DNA from 3 places in the Stenotrophomonas sp. STEN225 genome. Region 3 is predicted to be linked to each of the others. Evidence: predicted binding sites of a transcription regulator. Region 3 holds the regulator's gene; each other region holds the start of a gene.

Region 1 (4,498 bases), on a different contig from region 3:
GCGCTGGCCCTGATCGGTGTTGCCGGCGCCGCCCTGCGCGCGCCGCTGGCTGACCTGTCACGCAGCTACGGCAGCCCGTTCGTGCTGCACGGCCTGGACCTGCTGCATGGCAGCCTGGTCCTGCTGGGCACGCTGCTGCTGGGATGGCTGGGCGCGTGGCTGGTCACCGGCCACTTCCTCCGCCAGACCCGCCCGACCGACACCTGAGACCGGCATGCAACCGCAAGCGCTGAAGCACCTTGAAGGGCCCGCTACGCGGGTGATGGTGGTCGACGGTTCCAAACTGGTGCGCAAGCTGATCGCCGACGTGCTGCAGCGTGATCTGCCGGGCGTGGAGGTGATCGGCTGCGACAGCATCGAGGATGCCCAGCAGGCGCTGGCGCAGGGGCCGGTGGACCTGGTCACCACCTCGCTGACCCTGCGTGACGGCGACGGCCTGGCGCTGGCGCGGACGGTCCGCGAAGCTGCCGGCCAGGCGTACGTGCCGGTGATCGTGGTCTCCGGCGATGCGCAGCAGCATCTGGAGCAGCGGCGCTTCACCGAGTACGTCACCGACTATTTCGACAAGGCGCTGGGCCATGAGGCGCTGGCGACGTTCATCCGTGGCTATGTGCAGCCGCAGACCATTCCCGGGGCGACCATCCTCTACATCGAGGACAGCCGGGTGGTGGCGGAGGCGACCAAGCGCATGCTCGAACGCCAGCAGCTCAACGTGCTGCACGTGGTCAGTGCCGAAGAGGCCTTCACCCTGCTCACGGCCGAATCGCTGGGCCGCAGCCGCCACCGCATCGACCTGGTGTTGACCGACGTCACCCTGAAGGGCGAATTGAGCGGACGCGACGTGGTGCAGCGCGTGCGCGTGGATTTCGGCTACGGCAAACGCCGACTGCCGGTGCTGGTGATGACCGGCGACGGCAATCCACACAACCAGACCGGGTTGCTGCAGGCCGGTGCCAATGATCTGGTGCTGAAGCCGATCGAGGAGCGCCTGCTGGTGACCAAGGTGCTGTTCCAGCTGCGCCTGGCCCGCTTGAACGATGGACCCCTGTTGCGATGACCGATGACGTAGTGGACACCCCGACGATCCAGCTGGAACCGAGCTGGAAGCAGCAGGTCGGCGATTACCTGTTGCAGCCGCAGATGCGCGAACTCTCCACCTTCCTGCGCCAGCGCAAGGCGGCCGGCGCGGCGGTGTTCCCGCCGGGGCCGCAGATCTTCGCGGCGTTCGACGCCACGCCGTTCGAACAGGTGAAAGTGGTGATCCTGGGCCAGGACCCGTACCACCGGCGCGGCCAGGCGCACGGACTGAGCTTCTCGGTGCCCGCCGGCGTTCCGGTGCCGCCATCGCTGCTGAACATCTACAAGGAGATCGAGGGCGACCTCGGCATCCCCCGTCCCGATCACGGCTGCCTGGTGCCGTGGGCGCAGCGCGGCGTGCTGCTGCTCAATGCCGTGCTGACGGTGGAGGAGGGCAGGGCCGGCGCCCACCAGGGCCGCGGCTGGGAAGGCTTCACCGACCACGTGGTGGATGTGCTCAACCGCGAACGCGAAGGCCTGGTGTTCATGCTCTGGGGGGCCTACGCGCAGCAGAAGGGCAAGGTCATCGATACCCGGCGCCACCGTGTGCTGAAAGCCCCGCATCCCTCGCCGCTGTCGGCCCATCGTGGCTTCCTCGGCTGCCGGCATTTCTCGATGGCCAACGACTATCTGCAGCGTCGCGGGCAGGCGCCGATCGACTGGGCGCTGCCGCCGCGCGCGGCGCTTTGACCTCCACAGGCGGCCGGGCCTGAACACCGGGCAACGTTTCCTGGCCTGAATGGGCCTCCGGAACGGCCCGTTCAGCTCCGCTTGACCGGAATCGGCCGGTTTCCAGCAGGTAATTGGTTGAATTCCAAGGGATTGTGAATCCCGAAAAGCGCGCTCGCCACTGTCATCAAATCGCGCTACGGTAGGGCTCTGTTTGGGACCAGTGTTGCATCAATAGGATGCTGGAACTTTTTCCTCCTTTAGCAGTCCAAATCCCGGACTGCTAAGATGGGTGCCTATGAGCCAGAACACCTCTACTGCCCTTGTGGCAAACAATCTCCCGATTCCCAGTGCGCTCGGTTCGCTGGACGCCTACATCGGTGCCGTGCACCAGATCCCGGTGCTGTCGGTCGATGACGAACAGGACCTGGCCCGTCGCTTCCGCGACGGCAACGATCTGGACGCTGCCCGTGAGCTGGTGCATTCGCACCTGCGCTTCGTGGTGCACGTGGCCCGCGGCTACAACGGCTATGGCCTCGCCCTGGGCGACCTGATCCAGGAAGGCAACATCGGCCTGATGAAGGCGGTCAAGCGCTTCGACCCGGACATGGGCGTGCGCCTGGTCTCCTTCGCCGTGCACTGGATCCGTGCCGAGATGCACGAGTTCATCCTGAAGAACTGGCGCATCGTCAAGGTCGCCACCACCAAGGCGCAGCGCAAGCTGTTCTTCAACCTGCGCAAGTCGAAGACGCGCCTGGGCTGGATGAACGCCGCGGAAGTCAGCGCGGTGGCCAAGGATCTGAACGTGTCCGAGCGCGAGGTCATGGAAATGGAGTCGCGCCTGTCCGGTCGCGATATCGGTTTCGATGCGCCCAGCGACGAGGATGATGATCATGCGCCGCCGTCGCCGGCCGCATACCTGGTGGCCAACGATGAAGATCCGTCGATGGCCTACGAGCGTGCCGACAGCGAGGACAACCAGCTGCAGCTGCTGCGCGAAGGCATGGCCGAACTGGATGCGCGTTCGCGCGACATCATCCGCCGCCGTTGGCTGGATGCGGACAGCAAGGTGACGCTGCAGGAACTGGCAGACGAGTACGGCGTGTCTGCCGAACGCATCCGCCAGGTCGAGGCGAATGCCCTGAAGAAGATGAAGGCGCTGTTCACCGCGTAAGGCATGGATCTTAGGTTCGGTTCCTATTTCCGGAACCCGTTCTGATGAAAAGCCCCGGCGTTGGTTGGGGCTTTTTTTGTTCGGCCGGCATGGCAGTTGGTAATGCAGGCCGCTGATCGGCTGCTTCAGTAGTACCAGCCCATGGCTGGCAGTCATGCGCTTCCGGTGGCCGTTCAAGCCCTCGCGAGGTTTATAGCCAAGGGCCTGGTCCAATTCAGAATGGTCCCTTTGGCCTCAGTCCTGGAGTTGGACTCCGATCACTGCCTTCCTGTGCTATGAATGCCAAGCCTTGCTTCAAGGCTCTTTCATGGATTGGAATGATGCGCAGGTTCGGGGGAACTGCAGGCGGTGTGTCGACCCGCTTCGGGGCATTTGAAGATCGAACTCGCAAGCTTGGTGTCATAGGCGCCTGGCTGTGCTGCCTGCTGCTGATGGGCCTTGGCCTGTCACCATCCGCAATCGCCCAGACAACGATCACATACATTCACACTGATGCCCTCGGCTCGGTTGTGGCCGAAAGCGATGCCAACGGCAACGTCATCAAACGATATGACTACGAGCCCTACGGGGCCGTGGTAGGCGGTCAGGTCACGGATGGACCTGGGTACGCCGGACATGTGAGTGACTCGGCCACAGGGCTGAGCTACATGCAACAGCGCTACATGGATCCACAATTGGGTGTGTTTTTGTCAGTGGACCCAGTCACCGCTCACCAAAAGCCAGTTGAGCAGTTCAATAGGTATCGGTACGCGAACGGGAATCCCTACAGGTTCGTCGATGCGGATGGAAGGCAGGCCGCAGAGCGATTCGTTGAGCAGCATCGGAGGGATATTGCTGCCGGAAATGGCGCCGTATACGAGCCGATGAGACCGGCCGCAATCGCTGTTACAGCGGCAATGGCTGCCCCAGTGCTGATCGAAGCTGGCATGGTTGCGATGGCCAATCCAAGTGTCATATCAGCAGCTACCAGTATCGCTGCTGATATCGCAGGAGTTACAGGTGCCGGTGGAGCAGGTGTGGCGGCATCCAAAGCTCTGAGTGTTGAAGGTCGGGCACTTCTGAATTCCCGACCTGTGGGAAGTGCACTCAAAGCCGACGCTGGGCACAATTCGGCGACCTTTATGCGAGAGACGGCTGCAGAAGCGGGTGTTCATACTCCGTTGACAGGGGGTGACGGCGTGGTCCGCACTCTGACGCAGCTGCCAGGTGAACTCAATGGAAAGGCCGGTCGATTTGAATACATAGTCGACAAGGCTGGCGACTTGACCCATCAAAGATTTGTGGAAGGTGGCAGCATGAACGGAATACCAAACAAGAAGTGAGTGTCCATGAGAACGTATGACTCTATTCAACCCTATGGACCCTGGAATCAGACCGAGGTGGCATGGGCACTGGGGCGCCATCTGATTGACTTTGAGGTTGTGAAGCAGTGCGCGTCGGAGCAGAAGGAACTGGAAGAGAAGTTCAATCTGAACGCCTTGATTGAAAGGCTTGAAGGGGTTCTTCCCGATGAGCGTAATAGCGTAGCTGCGCAGTTGGCGGCATTCGATAAGAACTCAAACGAGGATGAGATTCTCA
Region 2 (4,498 bases), on a different contig from region 3:
TGTAGCCGAAGCTGCCGCTGCCTTCCTTGACCTTGTTGACGATGACGGACGGCTCTTCGCCGGCGTTGGCGACGATCTCGCGCAGCGGGGCTTCCATCGCGCGCAGGGCGATCTGGATGCCGTGGTTCTGGTCTTCGTTGGCGCCCTTCAGGCCGGCCAGCGCGGTGACCGCACGGACCAGTGCAACGCCGCCGCCCGGAACCACGCCTTCTTCAACGGCTGCACGGGTAGCGTGCAGGGCGTCGTCGACGCGATCCTTCTTTTCCTTCATTTCGATTTCGGTGGACGCACCCACCTTGATCACGGCAACGCCGCCGGCCAGCTTGGCCACGCGTTCCTGCAGCTTCTCGCGGTCGTAATCCGAGGAGGTGTCCTGGATCTGGGTCTTGATCTGCGCAACGCGCGATTCGACCGCAGCCTTGTCGCCCACGCCGTCGATGATGGTGGTGTTCTCCTTGGAGACCTGCACCTTCTTGGCGCGGCCCAGGTCCTTGATGGTGGCCTTCTCCAGCGACAGGCCCACTTCTTCGGAGATCACGGTGCCGCCGGTCAGCACGGCCATGTCTTCCAGCATCGCCTTGCGACGATCGCCGAAGCCCGGGGCCTTCACGGCCACAACCTTGACGATGCCACGGATGGTGTTGACCACCAGGGTCGCCAGCGCTTCGCCTTCGACTTCCTCGGCCACGATCAGCAGCGGCTTGCCGGCCTTGGCGACGCCTTCCAGCACCGGCAGCAGGTCACGGACGTTGGAGATCTTCTTGTCGTGCAGCAGGATGAACGGGTCATCCAGGTCAGCGGTCTGCGACTGCTGGTTGTTGATGAAGTACGGGGACAGGTAGCCGCGGTCGAACTGCATGCCCTTGACCACGTCCAGCTCGTTGTCCAGGCCCGAGCCTTCTTCAACGGTGATCACGCCTTCCTTGCCGACTTCCTTCATCGCGTCAGCGATGATCTGGCCGATCGACTCGTCCGAGTTGGCCGAGATGGTGCCGACCTGGGCGATCGCCTTGTCGTCAGCGGTCGGCTTGGAGATGTTCTTCAGCTCGGTGACGGCAGCCACGACGGCCTTGTCGATACCGCGCTTGAGGTCCATCGGGTTCATGCCGGCAGCAACGGCCTTGGCGCCTTCGCGGATCAGGGCCTGGGCCAGCACGGTGGCGGTGGTGGTGCCGTCGCCGGCGTCGTCGTTGGTGCGCGAAGCAACTTCCTTCACCATCTGCGCGCCCATGTTCTCGAACTTGTCAGCCAGTTCGATTTCCTTGGCGACGGAGACGCCGTCCTTGGTGATGGTCGGGGCGCCGAAGCTCTTCTCGAGCACGACATTGCGGCCCTTCGGGCCGAGGGTGGCCTTGACGGCATTGGCGAGAACGTTGACGCCGCGCACCATGCGCGAACGGGCGTCTTCACCGAAACGGATATCCTTGGCAGCCATTGCAATTACCTCATTGGTCGCGCCGGGCCGTGCCCGGCGGCTGGGATGTGGGGATCAGGTTGAAACAGGTCGCGGCGGGGCTCAGCCGATGACGGCGAGCACGTCGTCTTCGCGCAGGACCTTGTACTCGACGCCTTCGCTCTTGTACGAGCTGCCGGCGTACTGGCCGTAGATGACCTTGTCACCGACCTTCAGCGACGGCGCGCGCACGCTGCCGTTGTCCAGCGGCTTGCCGGGGCCGACGGCCACGACTTCACCCTTGGTGGACTTTTCCTTGGCCGAGTCGGGGATGACGATGCCACCGGCGGAGATTTCGTCGGCTTCGATCGGCTTGACCACAACGCGGTCGTGCAGCGGCTTGATGCTCATAGGAGACCTCTTAAGTGATTGATTGGTCTAAAAAAGTCCGGCGATGTTAGCACTCGCACCAGGCGAGTGCCAGAACCGCACGTGAAGAAACCCGACAAGGTCGGGAGCACGGCAGAGATGGAGCCCCCCGGGAGGCTTTCAAGGGGCGTCGCGAAAAAAGTTTCCGCGCCGGACGCTGCGGCAGTGCGGTGGGGTGGCCCCGAATTAGGTGACCAACGTCGCACTGTCAGATATCTGACGTTCATTTACGACAAAGTGTCACTGGATCGGCCTTAGGCTCGGCCGCGCATTCCCAATCACAAGGAGTCGTCGATGCGATTGCTGTCCCCGCTCGCCACCGCCTGCGTGCTGGCCCTGGCCACCGCGCCGGCCCAGGCCGAGGTCTTCATCAACGAACTGCATTACGACGACAGCACCGCAGCCGGTGACGTCGGCGAGGCGATCGAGGTCGTGGCCACCGCCGGCGAGGATCTGTCCGGCTATCGGCTGTATCTCTACAACGGCAGCACGCCGTCGGCCGCTTCGGTGTACGCCAACACGGCCGTCCCTGCCGGCAGCGCCGCCGGGTGCGGCAGCGCCACCCTGGCCGTGGTCAGCTATCCGACCAACGGCATCCAGAACGGTCCCAACGACGGCATCGCGCTGGTCGACGCCAGCGGCAAGGTGGTCCAGTTCCTCAGCTATGAGGGCACGATCACTGCCTCCGGCGGTCCTGCCGCAGGCATGACCAGCCAGAACATTCCGGTGGCCGAGACCAACAGCACGGCCCCTGGCACCTCACTGCAGCTGACGGGCAGCGGCAGCCAGTACGCCCACTTCACCTGGGCCGAATCGGCGACGCAGACCTTCGGCAGCTGCAACAACGGCCAGACCTTCAGCGGTGGGGGTACGCCCGGTCCCAATACGCCGCCATCGGTGTCCACCACCACCCCCGCCCAGGGCAGCAGCACGTTCCCGGCCGCGGCCGATCTGGAAGTGGTGTTCAGCGAGACGGTGAACCTGGCCAGCGGCGCCTTCGCGCTGAGCTGCGGCGCCTCCGGCAGCGTACCGCTGACCCACCCGGCCAGCGGCAGGAGCGTGAAGCTGTCCACCAACACCGCGCTGGTGGCCGGTGAGGCCTGCCGCTTCGACATCCGCGCCGCGCGCATCACCGACCTGCAGGGCGCGCATCCGGCTGCCGACAGCCGCATCGCCTTCACCGTGGCCAGCGCCACGGGCAACCCCGATCCGGGCAATCCCGGCGTACCGGCGGGCTACTACTCCAGGGTCAACACCTCCAGCCCGAGCCAGCTGCGCTGCTCGCTGCACGCGACCATCAAGGGCCACACCGCCTATCCGTACAGCGGGTCGGGCACCAGCACCTGGACCATCCTGGAGATCGCCGACGAGGATCCGAACAATCCCAACCGCATCCTCGATGCCTATCGCAACCGCAGCTACGCCAAGGTCAGCGATCGCGCTGGCACGGGCAGCGGCCTGACCTACAACCGCGAGCACACCTGGCCGAACTCGCTGGGCTTTGCCAGCACCACCGGCGACAAGGGCCTGCCCTACGCGCCCTACACCGACACCCACATGCTGTACCTGACCGATGCGCAGTGGAATGCCGACCGCGGCAACAAGCCGTTCGGCAAGTGCGATGCCAACTGTGGCGAGCGCGCCACCGAGGCCAACAACGGCCATGGCGGCGGCAGCGGCGGCTACCCGGGCAATTCCAACTGGGTGCGCACGCCGGACGGCAACACCGGCACCTTCGAGGTGTGGGGCCATCGCAAGGGCGACATGGCGCGCGCGGTGATGTACATGGCGATCCGCTACGAGGGCGGCAAGGATGCAGCCACAGGCCAGTCCGAGCCGGACCTGGAGCTGACCGACGACCGCAGCCGGATCGTCAGGACCAGCAGTTCGCCGGCCTACATGGGCCTGCTCTCGACCCTGATCGACTGGCATCTGTCCGATCCGCCGGACGACGCCGAGCGCGCGCGCAACGACGTGATCTACAGCTTCCAGGGCAACCGCAACCCGTTCATCGACCACCCCGAGTGGGCGACGCCGGCGTTGTTCACCTCGGCCAAGCCGGCGACCTGCCAGCTGGCCAACTGACCGCGCAACGCAGCGGTCCATCGCCGCCGCCGGACCTTGATCCGGCGGCGGCCCTATACTCGACGGTCATGCCGACCGTCGATCCCGTCCTGCTGCTGTTGACCACCTGCCCGGACCGGGCCAGTGCCGAGCGCATCGCGCATGCGCTGGTCGGCGAGCGCCTGGCCGCCTGCGTGACGCGCCTGGAAGGGGCGCAGTCGACCTACCGCTGGCAGGGCGAGGTCACTACCGATGCCGAGCTGCAGCTGCTGGTGAAGACTACGGCCAGCCGCGTGGAGGCAGCGATGGCACGGATCGTCGAACTGCATCCGTATGAACTCCCCGAGTGCATCGCGGTCGAAGCCCGGGCCGGACTGCCGGCCTATCTGGATTGGATCCGGGCGCAGACCCGGGAGGACACCGCTTGATGAATCTGTTTGCCCGTGCCGCCGCGCTGTGCGCCCTGCTCTCGCTGGCCCTGCCTGCATTCGCCCTGGACGAGAAAGATCTGCTGCCGGTGGACCAGGCGTTCGCGCTGACCGCCAGTGCGCCGGAGCGGAACCAGATCCAGCTGCAGTTCAAGATCGCGCCGGGGTACTACCTCTATCGCCA
Region 3 (4,498 bases):
CGGGTGCCGTGGATCAGGGCATCGGCCTGGTTGCGGGCCTGCACCAGCTCCTGGAACTTCTTGTCTTCTTCGCGGTTGGCTTCCGCGTCGGCGACCATGCGCGCGATCTCTTCCTCGGACAGGCCCGAGCCGGCCTTGATCTCGACCTTCTGTTCCTTGTTGGTCTTCTTGTCCTTGGCCGACACATGCAGGATGCCGTTGGCGTCGATGTCGAAGGACACTTCCACCTGCGGCAGGCCACGCGGCGCCGGCTCGATGCCGGACAGGTCGAACTTGGCCAGCGACTTGTTGAAGCGGGCCTGTTCGCGCTCACCCTGCAGCACGTGCACGGTCACGGCCGACTGGTTGTCCTCGGCGGTGGAGAACACCTGCGAGGCCTTGGTCGGGATGGTGGTGTTCTTCTCGATGATCTTGGTGAACACGCCGCCCATGGTTTCGATGCCCAGCGACAGCGGGGTCACGTCCAGCAGCAGCACGTCCTTGACGTCGCCGCCCAGCACGCCACCCTGGATCGCCGCACCCAGTGCCACGGCTTCGTCCGGGTTGACGTCCTTGCGCGGCTCCTTGCCGAAGAACTCGGTCACCGCCTGCTGCACCTTCGGCATGCGGGTCTGGCCGCCGACCAGGATCACTTCGCTGATGTCGCTCGAACGCAGGCCGGCATCGTTCAGGGCGACGCGGCACGGCTCGATCGACTTCTTGATCAGGTCTTCCACCAGCGCTTCCAGCTTGGCGCGGGTCAGCTTGATGTTCAGGTGCTTCGGACCCGACGCGTCAGCGGTGACGTACGGCAGGTTCACTTCGGTCTGCTGGGCGCTGGACAGCTCGATCTTGGCACGCTCGGCAGCGTCCTTCAGGCGCTGCAGGGCCAGCGGATCCTTGCGCAGGTCGATGCCCTGGTCCTTGTTGAACTCTTCCACCAGGTACTCGATGACGCGGTTGTCGAAGTCTTCGCCGCCCAGGAAGGTGTCGCCGTTGGTGGCCAGCACTTCGAACTGCTTCTCGCCGTCGACGTTGGCGATCTCGATCACCGAGACGTCGAAGGTACCGCCGCCCAGGTCGTACACAACGATCTTGCGATCCTTGTTGTCGCCCTTGTCCAGGCCATAGGCCAGCGCGGCCGCGGTCGGCTCGTTGATGATGCGCTTGACGTCCAGGCCCGCGATGCGGCCAGCATCCTTGGTGGCCTGGCGCTGGCTGTCGTTGAAGTAGGCCGGCACGGTGATGACCGCTTCGGTGACCTTCTCACCGAGGAAGTCCTCGGCGGTCTTCTTCATCTTCTCCAGTACCTTGGCCGAGATTTCCTGAGGCGCCATCTTCTTGGCGTCGCTGGTCGCCACCCACGCATCACCATTGTCATGGGCGAGGATGCTGTACGGGACGTGGGCGATGTCCTTCTGCACCTCGGCGTCGGTGAACTTGCGGCCGATCAGGCGCTTCACCGCGTAGAAGGTGTTCTTCGGGTTGGTCACCGCCTGGCGCTTGGCCGAGGCACCGACCAGGACTTCGCCGTCCTTGGTGTAGGCGACGATCGACGGGGTGGTGCGATCGCCTTCCGAATTCTCGATGACGCGGGCCTTGCCGCCGTCCATGATCGCCACGCACGAGTTGGTGGTGCCGAGGTCGATACCAATGATCTTGCCCATGGGGGAGACTCCTGAGAAATGCTGTGTGGATGTCAGTCCGGCCGCTCGGCCGGTGGATGAATGGGATGTGGGGGAGGCTCGTGGAACATTCAAGCCATCTCCCGAACGCTGTGTTCAGCCGTTCAAGGTTCGCCGGGCATGGCCCGGCGATGACGATCCGGGGGTAGCGCCGGGCCATGCCCGGCGGCCGCTCCCGGATCGACCGCTCAGTCGGCGGCCACCACCACCAGCGCCGGCCGCAGCAGGCGCTCGTTGAGCAGATAGCCCTTCTGGAACACGGTCACCACGCTGCCCGGGGCGGCGTCCGGGGCCGGCACCTGGCTGATCGCCTGGTGGTGCTCCGGGTTGAACGGCTGGCCGGTCGGGTCAATCAGGACCAGGCCGTTGTCGGCGGCGACCTTCAGCAGCTGCTTGTAGGTCAGCTCCAGGCCCTCGCGCAGCGGGTGCGGGTCGTCGCCGGCGGCCTTCAGGCCGGCATCCAGGCTGTCGAACACGGGCAGCAGTTCGCCCAGCAGCTTCTCGTTGGCGAACTTGCGGGCCTGCTCGATGTCGCGGGCCACGCGCTTGCGCTGGTTCTCCAGGTCGGCGCGCTCACGCAGCGCATCGGCCCTGACCTGCTCGACTTCCGCGCGCAGGCGCTCCACTTCGTCATTGACGCCTGCTGCGGCGGCCGCGTCGGCGGCGCTCTGCTGGGATTCGAAATCTGGATGTTCGTGGTTCATGTCTGGGTCCCTGGCGGTCACTCCCCGCCTCCACCCACCCTAGTGTGGGCGGGATGCTGCGTTTCAAGCGTCCGCGGCACCGGATCCGCGTCCGGTCGGTGAAAAGGCCGCCCCCAGCACGTCGGCGGTGGCCTGTACCAGCGGGATCATGCGGTCGTAGGCCATCCGCTTCGGCCCGATCACCCCCAGCACGCCCAGCACCTGCCCGTTGGCCGCATACGGGGCGGTCACCAGCGAAACGCCCTGCAGCGGCATCATCCCGGTCTCTTCGCCGATGAAGATGCGCACGCCCGGGGCCTGGATGGTCCGCTCCAGCAGCTGCAGGATCTCGCGCTTGCTGGAAAACAACTCGAACAGTTCACGCAGGCGCTCCAGGTCGGACAGGTCCTGGACCCCCATCAGGCGCGTCTGGCCCGCCACCAGCATGTCGTCGGCCGCGGGCTGCAGGGCCTGCTCGGCCAGTTCGATGCTGTGCGCCAGCAGCTGCTCCAGCTCGGAGCGGGCATCGCGCAGCTCCAGCAGCAGGCGCGCCCGGATCTCCGCCAGCGGCAGCCCGGCGAAATGGGCGTTGAGGTAATTGGCGACCTGCTCCAGCTGGCCCGGCGCGAAGTCCTGGCGGGTTTCGATCACCCGGTTCTGGACCTCGTTGTCGGCGAACACCAGGATCGCCAGCACCCGGCGGCCGTCCAGCGCCACGAAATCGATCTGGCGGAAGGCGAACTGCTCGCGCCGCGGCGCGCTGACCACGCCGACGAAGTGGCTCATCGCCGACAGCAGCTCGGAGGCACTGCCGAGCAGGGCCTGGGTGCTGCCGCCACCGGCCAGTTCCTGGCGCAAGCGGGCCAGCTCGCCCTCGCCCGGCGGCTGCATCTGCAGCAGGCTGTCGACAAACACCCGGTAGCCATGCGCGGTCGGGATCCGCCCGGCGGAGGTATGCGGCGACGCCAGCAGGCCCAGGTCCTCCAGGTCGCCGAGGATGTTGCGGATGGTGGCCGGGCTGACTTCCAGCCCGGCCACGCGCGCCAGCGTCTGCGAGCCCACGGGCTCACCATCCTGGATGTGGCGCGCGATCAGCGTGCGCAGCAGATGGCGCGCGCGCGGGGCGAGTTGGTCGGCGGAACCGTGCATGGAATCAACCTGTGAGACACGGAGACTAGATAATGGCGCCGGATCACCTTGGCAAGCCATTGGACCGCCCGCGTGCGCGTGCTAGCGTTGCGCGGCTCAGATACCCCCAGACCCATGCTCAGACACCTATCGATCAAGGATTTCGCCGTCGTCCGCGCTACCGAACTTGAATTCGGGCCTGGCATGACCGTGGTTTCAGGCGAGACCGGCGCCGGCAAGTCGCTGATGGTCGACGCGCTGGGCTTCCTGTCCGGCCTGCGCGCCGACAGCGGCGTGGTCCGCCACGGTGCCGCCCGCGCCGAGCTGTCGGCCGAGTTCGCGCTGGAGCATCTGCAGGCCGCACGCCAGTGGCTGGCCGACAACGAGCTGGACGATGAGGACCAGTGCCAGCTGCGCCGCGTGATCCGCGCTGACGGCGGTTCGCGGGCCTGGATCAACGGCCGCCCGGTCACCCTCGCCCAGCTGGGCGAACTGGCCGCGCTGCTGGTGGAAATCCACGGCCAGCATGAACAGCAGGCCCTGCTGGCGCGTCCTTCCCAGCTGGCCCTGCTTGATGCCTATGCCGGCAACGAGGAAGAGCGCCGTCAGGTCCGCCGCGCCGCAGCCGCCTGGCAGGCACTGGTCGATGAATCCCTGGCGCTGTCGCAACAGGGCGACGTCAGTGACCGTATCGGTTTCCTCGAGCATCAGCTGCGCGAACTGGACCGTGAGGATCTGGAGCCCGAATCGATCCTCGCGCTGGGCGCCAGCCATCGGCGCCAGGCCCATGCCAGCGCGCTGCTGACCGCCTGCCAGGCCGCCAGCAACCAGCTCAACGGCGACGAGGGCAGCTCGGCGCTGGATCAGCTGCAGCAGGTGCGGCACGAACTGGCCCGGCTGATCGAACACGACCCGCGCCTGGGCGAGGTGGACAGCCTGATCGAAAACGCGTCGATCCAGCTGCACGAAGCCCTGTCCCTGCTCGACCGCGTGCACGACGACCTGGATGCCGACCCCGAACAG

The links. The regulator HrcA, encoded in region 3, represses chaperone genes, less so after heat shock. The targets are predictions, from matches to a motif close to TTNGCACTCNNNNNNNNNGAGTGCNAA.
Region 1: a site for HrcA is predicted at 2,007-2,033, ahead of rpoH (RNA polymerase sigma factor RpoH). Genes of this name have one in related genera too.
Region 2: a site for HrcA is predicted at 1,851-1,877, ahead of ACVOJ1_RS11760 (co-chaperone GroES). Genes of this name have one in related genera too.

The regions. Positions count from the first base shown of each region.
Region 1 is NZ_JBRRBV010000010.1:26,983-31,480, forward strand. It holds gene ftsX (permease-like cell division protein FtsX) at 1-207, shown strand, start outside; gene ACVOJ1_RS11550 (response regulator) at 215-1,057, shown strand; gene ung (uracil-DNA glycosylase) at 1,054-1,767, shown strand; gene rpoH (RNA polymerase sigma factor RpoH) at 2,045-2,920, shown strand; gene ACVOJ1_RS11565 (RHS repeat domain-containing protein) at 3,238-4,242, shown strand; gene ACVOJ1_RS11570 (DUF2247 family protein) at 4,249-4,498, shown strand, end outside.
Region 2 is NZ_JBRRBV010000010.1:70,591-75,088, reverse strand. It holds gene groL (chaperonin GroEL) at 1-1,435, opposite strand, end outside; gene ACVOJ1_RS11760 (co-chaperone GroES) at 1,517-1,804, opposite strand; gene ACVOJ1_RS11755 (endonuclease) at 2,117-3,907, shown strand; gene cutA (divalent-cation tolerance protein CutA) at 3,976-4,314, shown strand; gene ACVOJ1_RS11745 (protein-disulfide reductase DsbD family protein) at 4,311-4,498, shown strand, end outside.
Region 3 is NZ_JBRRBV010000004.1:38,550-43,047, reverse strand. It holds gene dnaK (molecular chaperone DnaK) at 1-1,646, opposite strand, end outside; gene grpE (nucleotide exchange factor GrpE) at 1,853-2,368, opposite strand; gene hrcA (heat-inducible transcriptional repressor HrcA) at 2,432-3,496, opposite strand; gene recN (DNA repair protein RecN) at 3,611-4,498, shown strand, end outside.